DNA from 3 places in the Streptomyces sp. XY431 genome. Region 1 is predicted to be linked to each of the others. Evidence: riboswitches for the same ligand, from Rfam matches in the RefSeq annotation. Region 1 holds a riboswitch; each other region holds the start of a gene.
What was found. A riboswitch is a leader RNA that binds a small molecule or an ion and turns the genes downstream of it on or off. The one in region 1 is predicted to bind S-adenosylmethionine.
Positions count from the first base shown of each region.

Region 2: another riboswitch for S-adenosylmethionine. It lies ahead of ADK60_RS27265 (IclR family transcriptional regulator); the one in region 1 lies ahead of thrC (threonine synthase).
Region 3: another riboswitch for S-adenosylmethionine. It lies ahead of ADK60_RS21645 (aminotransferase class V-fold PLP-dependent enzyme); the one in region 1 lies ahead of thrC (threonine synthase).

Region 1 covers NZ_LGDO01000147.1:133-5,315, reverse strand. Annotated here, with positions in the region: gene otsB (trehalose-phosphatase) at 1-38, shown strand, start outside; gene ADK60_RS17520 (alpha,alpha-trehalose-phosphate synthase (UDP-forming)) at 13-1,491, opposite strand; gene ADK60_RS17515 (glucosyl-3-phosphoglycerate synthase) at 1,542-2,549, opposite strand; SAM riboswitch class I at 2,700-2,831, shown strand; gene thrC (threonine synthase) at 2,850-4,130, shown strand; gene ADK60_RS17505 (ubiquitin-like small modifier protein 1) at 4,182-4,457, shown strand; gene ADK60_RS17500 (cold-shock protein) at 5,043-5,183, shown strand, end outside.
Region 2 covers NZ_LGDO01000402.1:58-5,240, reverse strand. Annotated here, with positions in the region: gene ADK60_RS27280 (alpha/beta fold hydrolase) at 40-726, opposite strand; gene ADK60_RS27275 (VOC family protein) at 926-1,366, shown strand; gene ADK60_RS45095 (DUF1963 domain-containing protein) at 1,514-2,254, opposite strand; SAM riboswitch class I at 2,382-2,524, shown strand; gene ADK60_RS27265 (IclR family transcriptional regulator) at 2,720-3,433, shown strand; gene ADK60_RS27260 (SGNH/GDSL hydrolase family protein) at 3,489-4,793, opposite strand.
Region 3 covers NZ_LGDO01000230.1:92,186-97,368, forward strand. Annotated here, with positions in the region: gene ADK60_RS21635 (rhomboid family intramembrane serine protease) at 1-627, shown strand, start outside; gene ADK60_RS21640 (Lrp/AsnC ligand binding domain-containing protein) at 624-905, shown strand; gene ADK60_RS21645 (aminotransferase class V-fold PLP-dependent enzyme) at 943-2,307, opposite strand; SAM riboswitch class IV at 2,362-2,479, opposite strand; gene trpD (anthranilate phosphoribosyltransferase) at 2,587-3,663, opposite strand; gene ADK60_RS21655 (hypothetical protein) at 3,838-4,263, opposite strand; gene ctaE (aa3-type cytochrome oxidase subunit III) at 4,660-5,183, shown strand, end outside.

The DNA of each region.
Region 1 (5,183 bases):
TGGAGGAGGAGCTCAGCCGCCCGGCCGCAGGGCGTTGAGCTGGTCCAGGAACCACTGCTGCGGCGGCAGCGCCGTCGCGGCGGCGGCCAGCCGCTTGCAGCGGTCGGCCCGCTCCTCGGCCGGCATGGTGAGCCCGGCGTGCAGCGCCTCGGCGGTGGCCACGATGTCGTAGGGGTTGACGCTCAGCGCGTCCTGGCCGAGTTCGGCGTGCGCGCCGGCCTCCCGGGAGAGCACGAGCGCGCACCCCTGGTCGGAGACCACCGGGACCTCCTTGGCGACGAGGTTCATGCCGTCCCGGATCGGGTTGACCAGGGCCACGTCGGCCAGCCGGTAGGCGGCCAGCGAGCGCGGGAAGTCGTCGTCGACGTGGAGGACCAGCGGCCGCCAGTCCGGGGTGCCGAACTCCGCCTCGATCTCCGCGGCGAGCGCCCGCACCTGGTCGGTGTAGGCCCGGTACTCGGCGAGGTCGGTGCGGGACGGGTAGGCGAAGGCGATGTGGACCACCCGGTCGTGCCACTCCGGGCGGGTGCGCAGCAGGTGCCGGTAGGCCAGGAAGCCGCGGACGATGTTCTTGCTCAGCTCGGTGCGGTCGACCCGGACGACGGTGCGGCGGTCGCCGACGGTCGCACGCAGGGTGGCGAGCCGCTCGTCGACGTCCGGCCGGTGGGCCCGCTCGCGCAGGAAGTCGGCGTCGGCGCCGAGGCCGTGGACGCCGAGGGCGGTGGTGCGGCCCGCGTACGTCACGGTGAGCGCCTCGCGGTCGACCTCCGCGTCGAGGTACCGCTCGCAGCAGTCGGCGAAGGCGAGCGCCCAGCGGCGGGTCAGGAAGCCCGCCCGGTCGGCGCCGAGGATGCCGGTGAGGACGGCCTCGGCGATGTCGTCGGGCAGCAGCCGCAGGTACTCGGGCGGCGCCCAGGGGGTGTGCGAGAAGTGGCCGATCCGCAGATCGGGGCGGGCGGCGCGGAGCAGCGCCGGGACGAGCGAGAGGTGGTAGTCCTGCACCAGGACGGCGGCGCCGGGGGCGGCCTCGGCGGCGAGGGCCTCGGCGAAGGCCGTGTTGTACGCGGTGTAGGCCGCCCACTCGGTGCGGAAGCCGGCGTCGAAGACGGGGGCGGTCGGGGTGTTCCAGAGCAGGTGGTGGACGAACCAGAGGGTCGAGTTGGCGATGCCGTTGTAGGCGCGGGCGAAGGTCTCCGGGTCGATGCCGAGCATCCGGACGGCCTGGCCGCCGACGTCGTGGCCGGCCCGGTCGAGCCGGCCGTCCGGGGCCTCGCGGGCGGCCCGGCGGTCGGCGTCGGAGAGGGCGGCGCAGACCCAGACGGCGTCCGGGTCGTCGATCGCGGAGAGTCCGGAGACCAGTCCGCCGCCGCCTCTGCGGAGGGTCAGTGTGCCGTCGTCCGCGGTGCCGAAGGACACCGGCCCCCGGTTGGACGCCACCAGGACGGGGGCGGCGCCGGTCGGATTCGAACGCTCGGTCGTGAGATCACCCATGGTTGGTTGGTTGCCGGGGCTCCGGGGCGGCAAACCCGCGGGACGGGTCCTCAGTGTCGGGTGGCGTACTCGGGCACGGTGTGCATCGGCGGCCGCTCGGTCGCGGTGACCGGGTGGGTGTGGGCGGTGAAGGCGCGGGTCAGCGGGTCGCGGGTGAACTGGGTGAGCAGTGGGCGGACCAGGTCGGCGGAGGCCTTCAGCCGGTGGGTGCGGTCCAGCCGCTCCAGTGCGGTGCGGTAGATGGTGGCCGCCATCCGGCCGAGTGCCTGGGCGTCCTGGTGCCGGTGGTGGCGGATGCCGACGTCCACCTGGGCGAGCGCGTCCAGTCCGGCCGTCTCCAGCGCGTCGACGAGCAGGCCGAGCTCGACGCCGTAGCCGGTGGGGAAGGGCAGCCGTTCGAGCAGTGAGCGGCGGGCCGCGTACTCGCCGCCGAGCGGCTGGACGAAACCGGCGAGTTCCGGCCAGTGCAGATTGAGCAGCGGACGGGCGACCAGTTCGGTGACCCGGCCGCCGCCGGCCGGCACCACCGCGCCGTCGGTCTCCAGCGGCCGGTCGTACATCGCCTTGACCAGGTGGATGTCCGGCTCGGTGAGCAGCGGGCCGATGATGCCGGAGACCAGGGCGGGGTCGAACTCGCGCAGGTCGGCGTCCACGAAGCAGACGATCTCGCCGCGGGTGGCCAGCAGCGAACGCCACAGCACCTCGCCCTTGCCGGGGGCGGCGGGCAGCCGGGGCAGGATGGCGTCCCGGTGGACGACGGTGGCACCGGCCTCGGCGGCGACCTCGGCGGTGGCGTCGACGGAACCGGAGTCGACCACCACCAGCTCGTCCACCAGCGGCAGTCGTTCCATCAGTTCCCGCCGGATGACCCGGACGATCTCGCCGACGGTGGCCTCCTCGTCCAGGGCGGGCAGCACGACGCTGACGGTGCCCGCCGGACCGAGGGCGCGCTTGGCGGCCGGGAGCGTGTGAACCGGTCGGTCGGCCGCGGTCCACGAGCGCCGGCGCAGCCAGGACGCGGTCTCGGGGAGGAGCGCGGGGGTCGGTTCGGCGGGCACGGTGCTCTCCTCGACGGGATCGGTTGGGACGGGTCATCTCGCGTGGCGGACGGTCGGGTTCGGGACCGATGCCTTCGGATACAGTCTTCGTACAGCGATCGGACCTTCGCACGCCGGGGTCGCCGCTGAGCACAACCCACAACTTCACAGAGCTCATCCAGAGGGACTGAGGGAACGGCCCGTTGACGTCCCGGCAACCTTCTCGCACGGTCGGCTTCACGCCCCGGCGGGACAGGTGCCAATTCCGGCCCGGGCGCGACCGCGTCACGGGGAAGATGAGGAGAGAGGCCTCCGCCCATCATGGCTATCGACACCGCCGCACCCGTCACCGTCGACCTCGGCCCCGCCACCGCGCTGTCCTGTCGCGAGTGCGGCACCCGGTTCCCGCTCGGTCCCAGCTTCGCCTGTCTGGAGTGCTTCGGTCCGCTGGAGATCTCCTACGACTTCGGCAGCGAGGGCGCCGAGGAGCTGCGCAAGCGGATCGAGGCCGGTCCGGCGTCGATCTGGCGCTACGCGCCGCTGCTGCCCGTCCCGGCCGACGTGGCGACCAAGCCGAACCTCAACCCGGGGTGGACCCCGCTGGTGAAGGCGGACAACCTGGGCCGCGAGCTCGGCTTCACCGGTCAGCTGCACATCAAGGACGACTCCGGGAACCCGACCCACTCCTTCAAGGACCGCGTGGTGGCCTGCGCCATCGAGGCGGCCCGCGTGTTCGGCTACACCACGCTGTCCTGCTCGTCGACCGGCAACCTGGCCGGCGCGGTCGGCGCGGCGGCGGCCCGGGCGGGCTTCCGGTCCTGCGTGTTCATCCCGCACGACCTGGAGCAGGGCAAGGTCGTGATGGCCGGGGTGTACGGCGGCGAGCTGGTCGGCATCGAGGGCAACTACGACGATGTGAACCGGTTCTGCTCGGAGCTGATCGGCGACCCGGCCGGCGAGGGCTGGGGCTTCGTCAACGTCAATCTGCGGCCGTACTACGGCGAGGGCTCCAAGACGCTCGCCTACGAGATCTGCGAGCAGCTCGGCTGGCGGCTGCCGGAGCAGATCGTGATCCCGGTCGCTTCGGGCTCCCAGCTCACCAAGATCGACAAGGGGCTGCAGGAGCTGATCAAGCTGGGCCTGGTCGAGGACCGGCCGTACCGGATCTTCGGTGCCCAGGCGGCGGGCTGCTCGCCGGTCTCGGCGGCCTTCAAGGCCGGCCACGACGTGATCCGGCCGGTCAAGCCGGACACCATCGCCAAGTCGCTGGCGATCGGCAACCCGGCCGACGGCCCGTACGTGCTGGACATCGCCCGGCGCACCGGCGGCGCGGTGGAGGACGTCACGGACGAGGAGGTCGTGGCGGCGATCCGGCTGCTGGCCCGGACCGAGGGCGTCTTCGCGGAGACCGCGGGCGGCGTGACCGTCGGCGTGCTCAAGAAGCTGATCGAGACCGGGCAGCTGGACCCGTCGAAGGAGACCGTCGCCATCAACACCGGTGACGGGCTGAAGACCCTCGACGCGGTCTCCGAGGCGGGCATGACCGCCGTCATCCGGCCGACCCTGGACGCCTTCCGGGGCGCCGGCCTGGCCTCCGCCTGATCCCGCCCCCCTGATCGACCGGCTCAGCGCCCGAAACCGAGGAGACCCCCCATGAGCGCCAACGTCCGCATCCCGACCATCCTGCGCACCTACACCGGCGGCGTCAGCGAGGTGCCCGCCGAGGGCGCCACGCTGGGCGAGGTGATCGCCGACCTGGAGCGCAACCACGCCGGGATCGCCGCGCGGATCCTCGACGACACCGGCAAGCTGCGCCGTTTCGTCAATGTCTATGTGAACGACGACGACGTGCGGTTCGCCGAGGGCCTGGAGACGGAGATCAAGGACGGCGCGAACATTTCGATCATCCCGGCGGTCGCCGGCGGGTGATCCGCGGGCGGTCCGTTCCCCCCGGGGCGGGCGCGTCGTCCACGGCCGTCCGCGGCACGGAATTCCGTGCCGCGGACGGCCGCGCGTATTTTGGCGGGAATATCTTCGGTCCCGGGCGGAGTAAAGTGTCGCTGGACCGGGAACAGGGCGCGCCCGTAGCCCTGGTCCGGGAACGAATCCACCGCACCGCCACCACCGCCGGCTCCCGTCCGGCGAGAGCCGGGGCGGACCCGGGACCTGGATACATGTCAGGCCGGTGTCAGAATTCTGGCGGGGATTTCGGGTAATACGTCCGCTATGTCCGGCGGAGAATGCAGGACTTTCTCCCGATTGCGCCCGTCCTGTCCGACGGTGCCGCGGGTGAATTCCCCGCCATTGACCCTGTTGCAGAGGGCGTCGATCCGGATACATTCAGCCGCGGTCGACGCAATCGCCCGTTCGCCGGATGCCGTTCGGCGTCATCGGGAGGATTGTGGCGTGCGCGGCTGTGCCCAGGGGGGGTTCCCCGGGCCGGCCTCCAACCAGACCCGGGCCCGCAGACCTGCGGGCGCGTGAAGGGCCAGCACAGCACTAGGGGAGTTCGGAATGGCTCAGGGCACCGTCAAGTGGTTCAACGCGGAGAAGGGTTACGGCTTCATCGCGGTCGACGGTGGTGCGGACGTCTTCGTCCACTACAGCGCGATCCAGATGGACGGCTACCGCACCCTTGAGGAGGGCCAGCGGGTC
Region 2 (5,183 bases), on a different contig from region 1:
AGACGCTCCGGACGGGCCCCGGGTCCGGGTGGCCGCGCGCTACGCCGCCAGGCTCCGCGCCGCGTCGCGGATGACGTCGAGCACGAAGTCCGGGTGCGACAGCATCGGCACGTGGCTGCTGTCGACGGCGTAGGTCTTCGCGCCCATGCGTTCGGCGGCCGCCCGCTCCAGGTCCGGGTTCACGGTGCGGTCGTTGTTCGCGACGATGTACCAACTGGGCTTCGTGCGCCAGGCGGTGCCCGGGACCTGCTGGCCGAACAGGTCCGCGACGGGCACCGCGCCCGTCGCCAGGACGAGCTTCTGCTCCTCCTCCGGCAGATCGCCGCAGAAGTCGCCGATGCCCGCCTCGGTGAGCCAGATGCGGCCGCCGGAGATGTCGAGGCGCTCGAAGACGGGTGTGCTGGGGAACTTGCTCTGCTGGTCCTGCGAGGTCTCGTCCTCGTCGGGGGCGAGCGCGGCGATGTAGACCAGCGCGCCCACGCGGTCGTGGACGCCGGCCTTGGTGATCAGGGTGCCGCCGTAGGAATGCCCGACGAGCACCACCGGGCCGGGCACGTGGTCGATGGAGCGGGTGACGCACGCGACGTCGCCCTCCAGCGAGTCCAGGCCGTGCTGCGAGCACGCCACCGTGTGGCCCTCGGCCTGGAGCGTGGGGACGAGCCTGTTGAAGCACGAGCCGTCGGCCCAGAGGCCGTGGGCGAAGACGATGCTGGCCTTGGTCGTCATGATGTCCTCCTGCGTCGATGTTGAGCCATGACGGAAACCGTTGGGGCCGAAGCCCACTCCAGCCTCGGGTGTGCCCCCGACTTCCGCGCCCCCAGCCGGGCGCACGGTGCATCCGAACGGGTGGCCGGACCGGGGCCGAGGACACCCGGCGGTTACCGTGACTGCAGCGCTGCTCCCCACCGCACCCAGGAGGCCCCGCATGGCGATCCGGCGCATGGACAACGTCCTCATCGTCGTCGAGGACCTCGACGCCGTCGTCGCGTTCTTCGTCGAGCTCGGGATGGAACTGGAGGGATCGGGGCCGCTGGACTGGCCCGGGGCGGAGCGTGTCATCGGCCTCCAGGACGTCCGCCAGGACGTCGCGATGCTGCGGGTCCCGAACGGTCCCGGCCGGGTGGAGCTGGCGCGGTTCCACCGGCCGAAGGCGATCGCCCCCGAACCGAAGGACGCCCCGGCGAACACGCTCGGCCTGCGCCGCGTCATGTTCGCCGTCGACGACATCGAGGACGTCGTCGCCCGGCTGCGCACCCGCGGCGGCGAACTCGTCGGCGAGATCGTTCAGTACGAGAACGTCTACCGGCTCTGCTACGTCCGCGGCCCCGAGGGCATCGTCGTCGGCCTCGCCGAGGAACTCGGCTGACGTCCACCGAGTGCTTCACCCGGGGTAGTCGGGCGGGACGTCCGGCCGACGGCCTCGGGCGTCACTGACCGGAGCCGGCCGGAGACGTCATGGTCGGGGGCGCGGTCGAGGGACGCCGCCGGCCAGGCGCGGAAGGCTCCCCGGGGCTCAGCACTGCCAGAGGAACACCGCGTCGGTGCAGGGGGAGCAGACGAAGGCGTAGGCCCGGCCGCTGCCGAAGTTCATGGCGGTGAGGGGATCGGGCCCCTCCTGGAGCTGGACGGCGAGCCGCATCGGCTCCGCGCAGCTCGCGCAGCTCGGTGTCTGGTCGTACTGGAGCCAGGCCGGTGTGCCGTTGAGCTGCCCGAGGACGTGGTTCCGGGGGCGGCCGGCCCGTGCCGCCCAGGCGGCGCGGGCACTGTCGAAGTCCTGGGCTTCCGGCAGGAGTTGGGGTTCGGCGGCGCGGGTGGCGCCGAGGAGCAGGACCTCCTCCTCGAACTCCTCCTCGAACTCGTCCTCGTCCTCGTCCGGGGCGTCGAGGTCGTCGTCCTCATCGTCCTCGTCCTCGTCCTCGTCGAGGTCGGCCGGCACCGGAAGGGGGATCGGCGCCAGTCCCCGGGCCGGGAGGATCAGCGCGAGGTTGGCACCCGAGCGGGCCTCCCAGTCCTGACAGACACCCGGACGGTTCTGGCAGGCGAACAGCACCAGCACCCGGTCCTGTGGCCCCGGAGATCCGGCGACGGCGGCGCCGGACCCGTCCAGCACGATCTGCGCGAGGAACTGCAGCGGGCCGCCGCAATCGGCACAGGACGGCCAGGCGGTGCCGGGCGGGGCGAGCGGTACGCCGCCGGTGCGCGTGACCGTCGCGTCGGCCGCGACCGGGCCGCCCTCGGTGATCAGGGTCGTCATACGGCCCGACTGTAGGACACCGCGCCGACAGTGCCGGGCCGCCGTCGGCCCCGTCGGCCCCGTCCGACCGCAGCTCAGGCACCGGGGGCTTGGCAGGTGGGAGGGGGAGTCTTGTATCGTTCTTCGCGAATCATCCAGAGGGGTGGAGGGACCGGCCCTACGAAGCCCCGGCAGCTCCCCGTTCGACCCGGCGTCCGAAGTACGCGCCGTGCCGTGCGGGATCAGTGCCAACTCCGGCCTGTCGCCAATGTGGCGCGGGAAAGATGAGGAGACACGGTGCTCTCTGTGCTGTCCTTCCCCCGGGCGCTTCCCGTCCCGGACCTTTCGCGTACCCGTCTCGTGCCCGGCGCAGGCACTCGGCCCACTTCTGCGGCTCGCCCTCGCTGACCACCCCCCCGGCTCCCCACGGGGGGCCTCCGTGAGCGTGCCCCCGGGCGGCTCACGGGATCTGAGACGGAGACATCCATGGAGAACACGAGCGGCGTCGGCGTGCTCGACAAGGTCACCTCGATCCTCGGCACCCTGGAGGCCGGTCCGGCCACCCTGGCCGGACTCGTAGCCGTGACCGGCCTGGCCCGGCCCACGGCGCACCGGCTCGCCGTCGCACTCGAACAGCACCGGCTGGTCGCCCGGGACGTGGAGGGCCGGTTCATCCTCGGCCCCCGGCTCGGCGAGCTGTCGGCGGCCGCCGGGGAGGACCGGCTGCTGGCCGCCGCCGGCCCGGTCCTCGCCCGGCTGCGCGACGTCAGCGGGGAGAGCGCCCAGCTCTACCGCCGGCAGGGCGGCGTCCGGATCTGCGTGGCCGCCGCCGAGCGCCTGTCCGGCCTGCGCGACACCGTCCCGGTGGGGGTCACCCTGCCGATGAAGGTCGGCGCCGCCGCCCAGGTCCTGCTGGCCTGGGAGGAGCCCGAGCGGCTCCACCGGGGTCTCCAGGGGGCCCGCTTCACGGCGACGGCGCTGAGCGGTGTCCGGCGACGTGGCTGGGCCCAGTCGATCGGGGAACGCGAGCTCGGGGTCGCCTCCGTCTCCGCGCCGGTCCGGGGGCCGGCCAACCGGGTGGTGGCCGCCGTCACGGTCTCCGGTCCGATCGAACGGCTCACCCGCCACCCCGGCGCCCTTCTCTCGCAGACGGTCGTCGAGGCGGCCGACCGTCTCACCGAGGCGCTCCGCCCCACCTGACGGGCCCCGGCCGCCCCGGCCGCGGGGGGTGTCCGCCCCCGCGGCCGAGGGTGGGTCAGCGCAGGCTGTCCAGGTCGATGCTGTCCGCCATGACGCGGTATCCGAGCGGCCCGGGGTGGAGGTGGTCGCCGGCGTGGTAGCCGTCCGGGATCGCGCCGGTGCCCTCGGGGTCGATGGCGCGGTCGAAGTCGGCCACCGCGTCGTACGCGCCGGAGGTGCGGATCCACTCATTCAGGTCGCGGCGCAGCCGGTCGGTCTGCGCGGTCCAGAACGGTGCGCCGCCGAAGGGCATCAGGGTGGCGCCGACTGCCTTGACGCCCCGGGCGTGGGCGGCCCGGATCAGGGTGCGGTGGGCGTCGATCAGCCGCTGGAGGGTCACCGGCGGGTCGTCGCGGTCCACGCCGCAGATCTGGTCGCCGCTGCGGAGGATGTCGTTCATGCCGTGCGAGACGATGACCGTGCCGACGTTCGGCCGGTCGAGCACGTCGCGCCGGAAGCGACTCAGGGCGCTGTCCCCGGCGCAGGCGGAATCGGCGAGCATCTTGTTCGAGCCGATGCCGGCGTTGAGCACCGGTCGCGGCCGGCCGGCGGCGGTGAGCCGCTCGGCGAGGAGGTCGGGGTAGCGGTCGTCGCCGTCGACGGTGGCGCCGAAGCCGTCGGTGGTGGACTCGCCGAACGCCACCACCGCCCTGCCCACGGGCCGCCCGCCGGTGACCTCGACCCCGCCGAGGTAGTACCAGGAGCCGTACCCGGGCCGGACGGCGTCGGTGAACGCCGCCGCGCCGGTGTCCCCGCGGTGGTCGCCGTCGGCCCGGTAGGTCGTGGTCATGGACAGCTGGTGGTAGGTGGCCGGGCCGGTCGGGCCGTCGAACCAGAGGGTCAGTGCCACCCGGTCGCGGGCCGCCACCGGCAGCGGCACCGGATCGCTGACGACCTCTCCGCCCGCGGGGACGACGACGGAGTCCCGGTGCCCGAAGCGCAACGGCAGCACCGTCCCGGGGACGACGGCCGCCCCGTCGGTCGCCCGGCCGACACTGGCCCCGCTCAGCCGCAGCGGCGTCGTCCCGTAGAGATTGGACAGCCGGAACCGGACGGCCTTGCCACCCGTGCCGAGTCGCACCACCTGCCGCACCGACTGGTGGTCGAAGCCCTGCACGGCCCAGGTCCGGAACCACGGCGCCGCGGAGGGCCGCATCATCGGCGCGGACCACGCGGCCGACCAGCGCTGCGGGTGCGCCGAGGCCGCGCCCCCGGTGGTGGTGGCGGCGGTGGCGGAGGCGGAAGTGGGGACGGAGGTGGCGGTGACGGACAGGGCGGCGGTCAGCGCGGCGACGGAAGCGGCGCGGGCGAACGGGTTCATGGAGCGCTCCTCGGGAAGGTCGGTAGGTCCTGCACCCCTGACCCGGGCAGGCGCGGGAATGTGACAGCGGACCGGCCCGGCCGGCCGCGATCCGGCCCGGGCGGGTGCGATTTGTTCTGGGCGCGCAGGAGGAGTACTGTCGCCCAGTCGCCTGGCAGGGAGCACCGGACACGCAACAGCGCGGACGGTCCCGGGGCGGCCAATCCTCTGGAAATAACATCGTCACCCGGCTTCGGGTTTCTTTGACGTGTCCATTTGTGGGGATTGCGGCCGGATTCGCTTTTCGGAGCGGGGATCGGCTAGAGTTTGAAACGTCGGACGGGGCGTCAAGCCGCAGAAGACACCAGTGAGTTGGATGAAGGAAGCGCCGGGAACGGCACGGAAAACATC
Region 3 (5,183 bases), on a different contig from region 1:
GACCAACTGGCCGAGGCCCCCGAGCCGGTACCCGGCTGCCCGGCCTCGGCCACCCCCGGCAAGCACCCGGCGCTGTCCGTGCTCAGCGCGCTCTTCCTGCACGCCGGCTGGCTGCACCTGCTCGGCAACCTGCTCTTCCTCCACGTCTTCGGCCCCGCCGTGGAGCGCCGGCTCGGCCGCCCCCGGTTCCTCCTCTTCTACCTGGCGGCCGGCGCAGTGACCACCTACGGCTTCGCGCTGGCCGAGGCGCACTCGGCGGACTCGACCCGGGTGCTGATCGGCGCCTCGGGGGCGATCTCCGCCGTGCTCGGCTCCTACCTGCGGTTCCACCCGCACGCCCGGGTCACCACGCTCGTCCCGCTGCTGCTCTTCCTGCCGCTGCGGTTCCCGGCCTGGCTGGTGCTGGGCCTCTGGTTCGCGCTCCAGTGGTGGTCGGTGCACTCCGCCGGACCGGGGGTGGCGTACCTGGTGCACGTGATCGGCTTCATGGCGGGCTTCCTGTACGCCTGCACCCTGGCCGAGCGCCGACCCCGCCGTACCCGCACCCGCACCCGCCCCCACCCCCGCGACGGTGCGGCCGACGCCCGCTACCCTGGCGGCACCTCACAAAGGAGTACGCCACCGTGATCACCGCCATCGTCCTGATCAAGACCAGCGTCGACCGCATCCCGGAGATCGCCGAGGCGATCGCCGCCATCGAGGGCGTCAGCGAGGTCTACTCGGTGACCGGCGGCTACGACCTGGTCGCGATGGTGCGGGTGCGCCGGCACGACGACCTCGCCGAGGTGATCCCCGGCCGGCTGAACAAGGTCCCGGGCGTGGCGCACACCGAGACCCAGATCGCCTTCCGCACCTACTCCCAGCACGACCTCGAGGCCGCGTTCGCGATCGGCCTGGAGGAGTAGCCGACAGCGCGGCCGGCCGGAGGGGCCGGACGGGGCCTCAGCCCTCCCGGCGGGTGTCCGCGACGCAGCGGCCGCCCTCGTTCCGGTAGCTCCACGCCGCGCCGTCCGTGACCAGCTCGCGGACGGCGGTCAGGAACCGGTCCACGTGCTCGTCCGGGGTACCGGCGCCGAAGCTCACCCGGATCGCGTTCAGGCTGCGCTCGCCCGGCAGCGAAGCCTCCGGCGCGCCGCACTCCGAGGGCGCGGCCTCCTCGTCGCCGAGCAGCGTGCGCACCAGCGGGTGGGCGCAGAACAGGCCGTCCCGCACGCCGATGCCGTACTCGGCGGACAGCGCGGCCGAGAAGTGCGAGCTGTTCCAGCCCCGGACCACGAAGGACAGCACGCCCACCCGGTCCGCGTCGGCGCCGAACAGGTTCAGCACCCTGACCTCGGGGACCTCCGCCAGACCGGCCTTCAGCCGGGCCACCAGCGCCCGCTCGCGCGCCTCCAGCGCGTCGAACCCGGCCTCGGTGAGCGCCCGGCAGGCCGCCGCGATCGCGTACACGCCGATGACGTTCGGGGAGCCGGCCTCGTGCCGGGCCGGGCCGGTGTGCCACTGCACGGCCACCGAGCCGTCGGTCTCCCGGGCCACCGTACGGGTGGCGCCGCCGCCGGCCAGGTAGGGCTCGGCCTCGTCCAGCCAGTCGGCCCGGCCCGCCAGTACCCCGGCGCCGAACGGCGCGTACAGCTTGTGGCCGGAGAAGGCGATCCAGTCGACACCCAGCTCGCGCACCGAGACCCGGTGGTGCGGGACCAGCTGCGCGGCGTCCAGCACCACCCGGGCGCCGTACCGGTGGGCGGTCCTGGTCAGCTCGGCGACCGGCCAGAGCTCGCCGGTGACGTTCGAGGCGCCGGTGACGCAGAGCAGCTTCGGGCCCTCGGGCGCCTCGGCGAGCGCGGCGTCGAAGGCGGCGACCGCCTCGGCGTGCGAACGGGGGGCGCGCAGACAGGTGACGGTCAGACCGGCGTGCGCCCAGGGCAGCAGCGAGGCGTGGTGCTCGGTCTCGAAGGCGAACACCTGGGTCCCGGCCGGGACGGCGCCGGCCAGCAGGTTGAGCGAGTCGGTGGTGGCGCGGGTGAAGACCACCTGGTCGCCCTCGCGCAGGTCCAGGAACTCGGCGACGGTGCGGCGGCTCTGCTCGAACAGGTCGGTGGAGAGCTGGGACAGGTAGCCGGCGCCGCGGTGCACGCTGCCGTAGTAGGGGGCGTAGGCGGCGACCTCGTCCCAGACCCGCTGGAGCGCCGGGGCGCTGGCGGCGTAGTCGAGCGCCGCGTAGGCGACCTTGTCACCGTTGGCGAGCGGGACCTCGACATCGTGGCCGAGAACGGGGAGGGGGGCGAGGAGGTCGGTCGCGAGAGACATGAGGATGCACTCCGTCTACGGGTCAGGGACCCCGGGAGTGCGTGATGATCCGGGTGTCCGCGCTTGCCACGCGGACGGCTCGCCGCACGGCCCGGTCCTCACCCAGGGCACCCCGCCACGGACGGAGGGTTGCCGGACAGCAAGCTGGGGCTTGTCGCTGTCGCTCATGACCTGGCCAAGACTTTAGGTCGGGTCCGTCCCCCGGTCAAACAAGAGTCCACATCCCGGACACCGACAGGGGCCCACCGGGAGGATTCCCGATGGGCCCCAACCGCCGTGTCACGCCCGGGCGGTGGCCTCCGACCAGTGCTTCAGCAGGTCCCGCGCGGCACCCGAGTCGACGGCCGCCGCGGTACGCCGCATGGCCGCCCCGAGCTGCTCGGCGAGCGGCGCGTCGGTGAGGTCCAGCGCCACCAGCGCGGCCGCCGAGTTCAGCAGCACCGCGTCCCGGACCGGGCCGTGCTCCCCGGCCAGCACCCGGCGCGCGACCTCCGCGTTGTACGCCGGGTCCGCGCCGCGCAGCGCCTCGATGCCGACCGGCTCGATGCCGACCTCGCGCGGGTCGAAGGCGGTCTCGGTGACGGCGCCGTCGCGGACCACCCACACCCGCGAGGTGGTGCTGATGGTCAGCTCGTCCAGTCCGTCGTCGCCCCGGAAGACCAGCGCGGTGGCACCGCGCCGGGCGAGCACCCCGGCGATCAGCCCCGCCAGGCGGGTGTCGAAGCAGCCGATCGCGTGCGCCGTCACCCGGGCCGGGTTGGTCAGCGGCCCCAGGATGTTGAACGCGGTGGGCACCCCGAGGTCGCGCCGGGCCGGCGCGGCGTGCCGCATCGACGGGTGGAAGGTCGCGGCGAAGCAGAAGGTGAGCCCGACCTCCTCGGCGATCTCGGCGACCCGGCGCGGCCGGAGGTCCAGACTGATGCCCAGCTTCTCCAGCACGTCCGAGGAACCGCTGGACGAGGAGGCGGCCCGGTTGCCGTGCTTGACCACCTTGGCGCCGGCCGCGGCGGCGACGATCGCCGACATGGTGGAGATGTTGACGGTCTTGGCCCGGTCGCCGCCGGTACCGACGATGTCCACCGCCGGGCCGGGGATGTCCAGCGGCTCGGCGTGCGCGTACATCGAGTCGACCAGCCCGGAGATCTCGTCGACCGTCTCGCCCTTGGCCCGCAGCGCCACCATGAACCCGGCCACCTGCACCGGGGAGGCCTCGCCGCTCATGATCCGGTCCATCGCCCACGCGGTGGCCGAGCGGTCGAGGTCCTCTCCCCTCAGCAGCGCCGACAGGATGTCCGGCCAGGAGCGGACCACCTGCGCGGGGTCGCTACCACCGTTCGCAGGCTGCACGTTCACCATGGCTGACTCCAGCTCTCGCTGCCCCGGCTGACCGGGGAAGGACGTAGGGACGGAGTCAGCCTATCGAGCGGCGGGGCGCCGGGGCTCCGCCGTTCACCCTTCTTCTCTTGTACTGAGACGCGGGGTGAGACGCGGCCCGGCCGCACCGGTGCAGACCGGGACGGAGCGGTACGGCTAGCGAACGGCGGGCGCCCGCTTGGCCAGCCTGGCCCGCAGCAGCGTGGCGGCGGCCTCCGCCAGCGCCACCGGGTCCACCGGCTGGGAGATCGCCGCGTCGGCCCGGCTCCAGGCGGCCAGCCAGGAGTCCTGCGGCCGGCCGATCAGCACCAGCACCGGCGGGCAACCGTAGATCTCGTCCTTCAGCTGCCGCGCGAGCCCGAGCCCGCCGGCCGGCACCGCCTCACCGTCCAGGACGCAGAGGTCGACGCCACCCTTCTCCAGCGCCTTGAGCACCGCGGGGGTGGTCGCGCACTCCAGGTAGGCCAGCTCCGGCAGGTCCTCCGCGGGCCGCCGCCCGAGAGCGGTCAGCACCTGCTCGCGGGTGGTTCGGTCGTGGCTGTAGACGAGAACGGTCAGCGTCTCGTCGGTCGTGTACGCCATGGGCCCTGCTCCCTCACGTGTGATCCGGACCACGTTCGCCTCTCCCCGGATGCTACTCCCGATCACCGCCCGCCGAGCCCCTCCCGCGCGATCTCTTCCCGACGGCGCCGCCTCCGCGACTGGTCCGGGCGGAGCACGGCGCGTCACCCCAGCCCGCACGGTCCACCCGTACGGCGGACGAGTGGAACTTCCCCTTACCCCCGACGGCACCCGGAAGCCCGTCACGACACGCCGGACAGGGTCCGGACGGGCCCTTCGAGCAACCGTCAGAAAAGGGACACGCCGCTGCTCAGCGGCAGTCCGGACGCTCTGTCGGGCCCCAGGGGGGCATACCGCACGCACCGGACACTCCGAGGGTGACCCCCCGACGTGAAGACGGAATAAGGGACCGACATAATGTCCGTCGTGGCGACAGCAACAGCAGTAGAAACCGGGCACGCGCACGGATCGGTCAACCGGCCGAACATGGTCAGCGTCGGAACGATCGTCTGGCTCAGTTCCGAGTTGATGTTCTTCGCGGCCCTCTTCGCGATGTACTTCACGCTCCGCTCCGTCAAGGGGCCGGAGTTCTGGACCGAGAAGGCGCACGCCCTCAACGTGCCCTTCTCCTCGGTCAACACCACGATCCTGGTGCTCTCCTCGCTCACCTGCCAGCTCGGCGTCTTCGCCGCCGAGCGCGGGGACGTGAAGAAGCTCCGCTCGTGGTTCGTCATCACCTTCGTGATGGGCGCGATCTTCATCGGCGGCCAGATCTTCGAGTACACCGAGCTGGTCAAGAAGGACGGCCTCTCGCTGTCCTCCGACGCGTACGGCACGGTGTTCTACCTGACCACCGGCTTCCACGGTCTGCACGTGACGGGTGGTCTGATCGCCTTCCTGCTGGTCCTGGGACGGACGTACGCAGCCAAGCGCTTCACGCA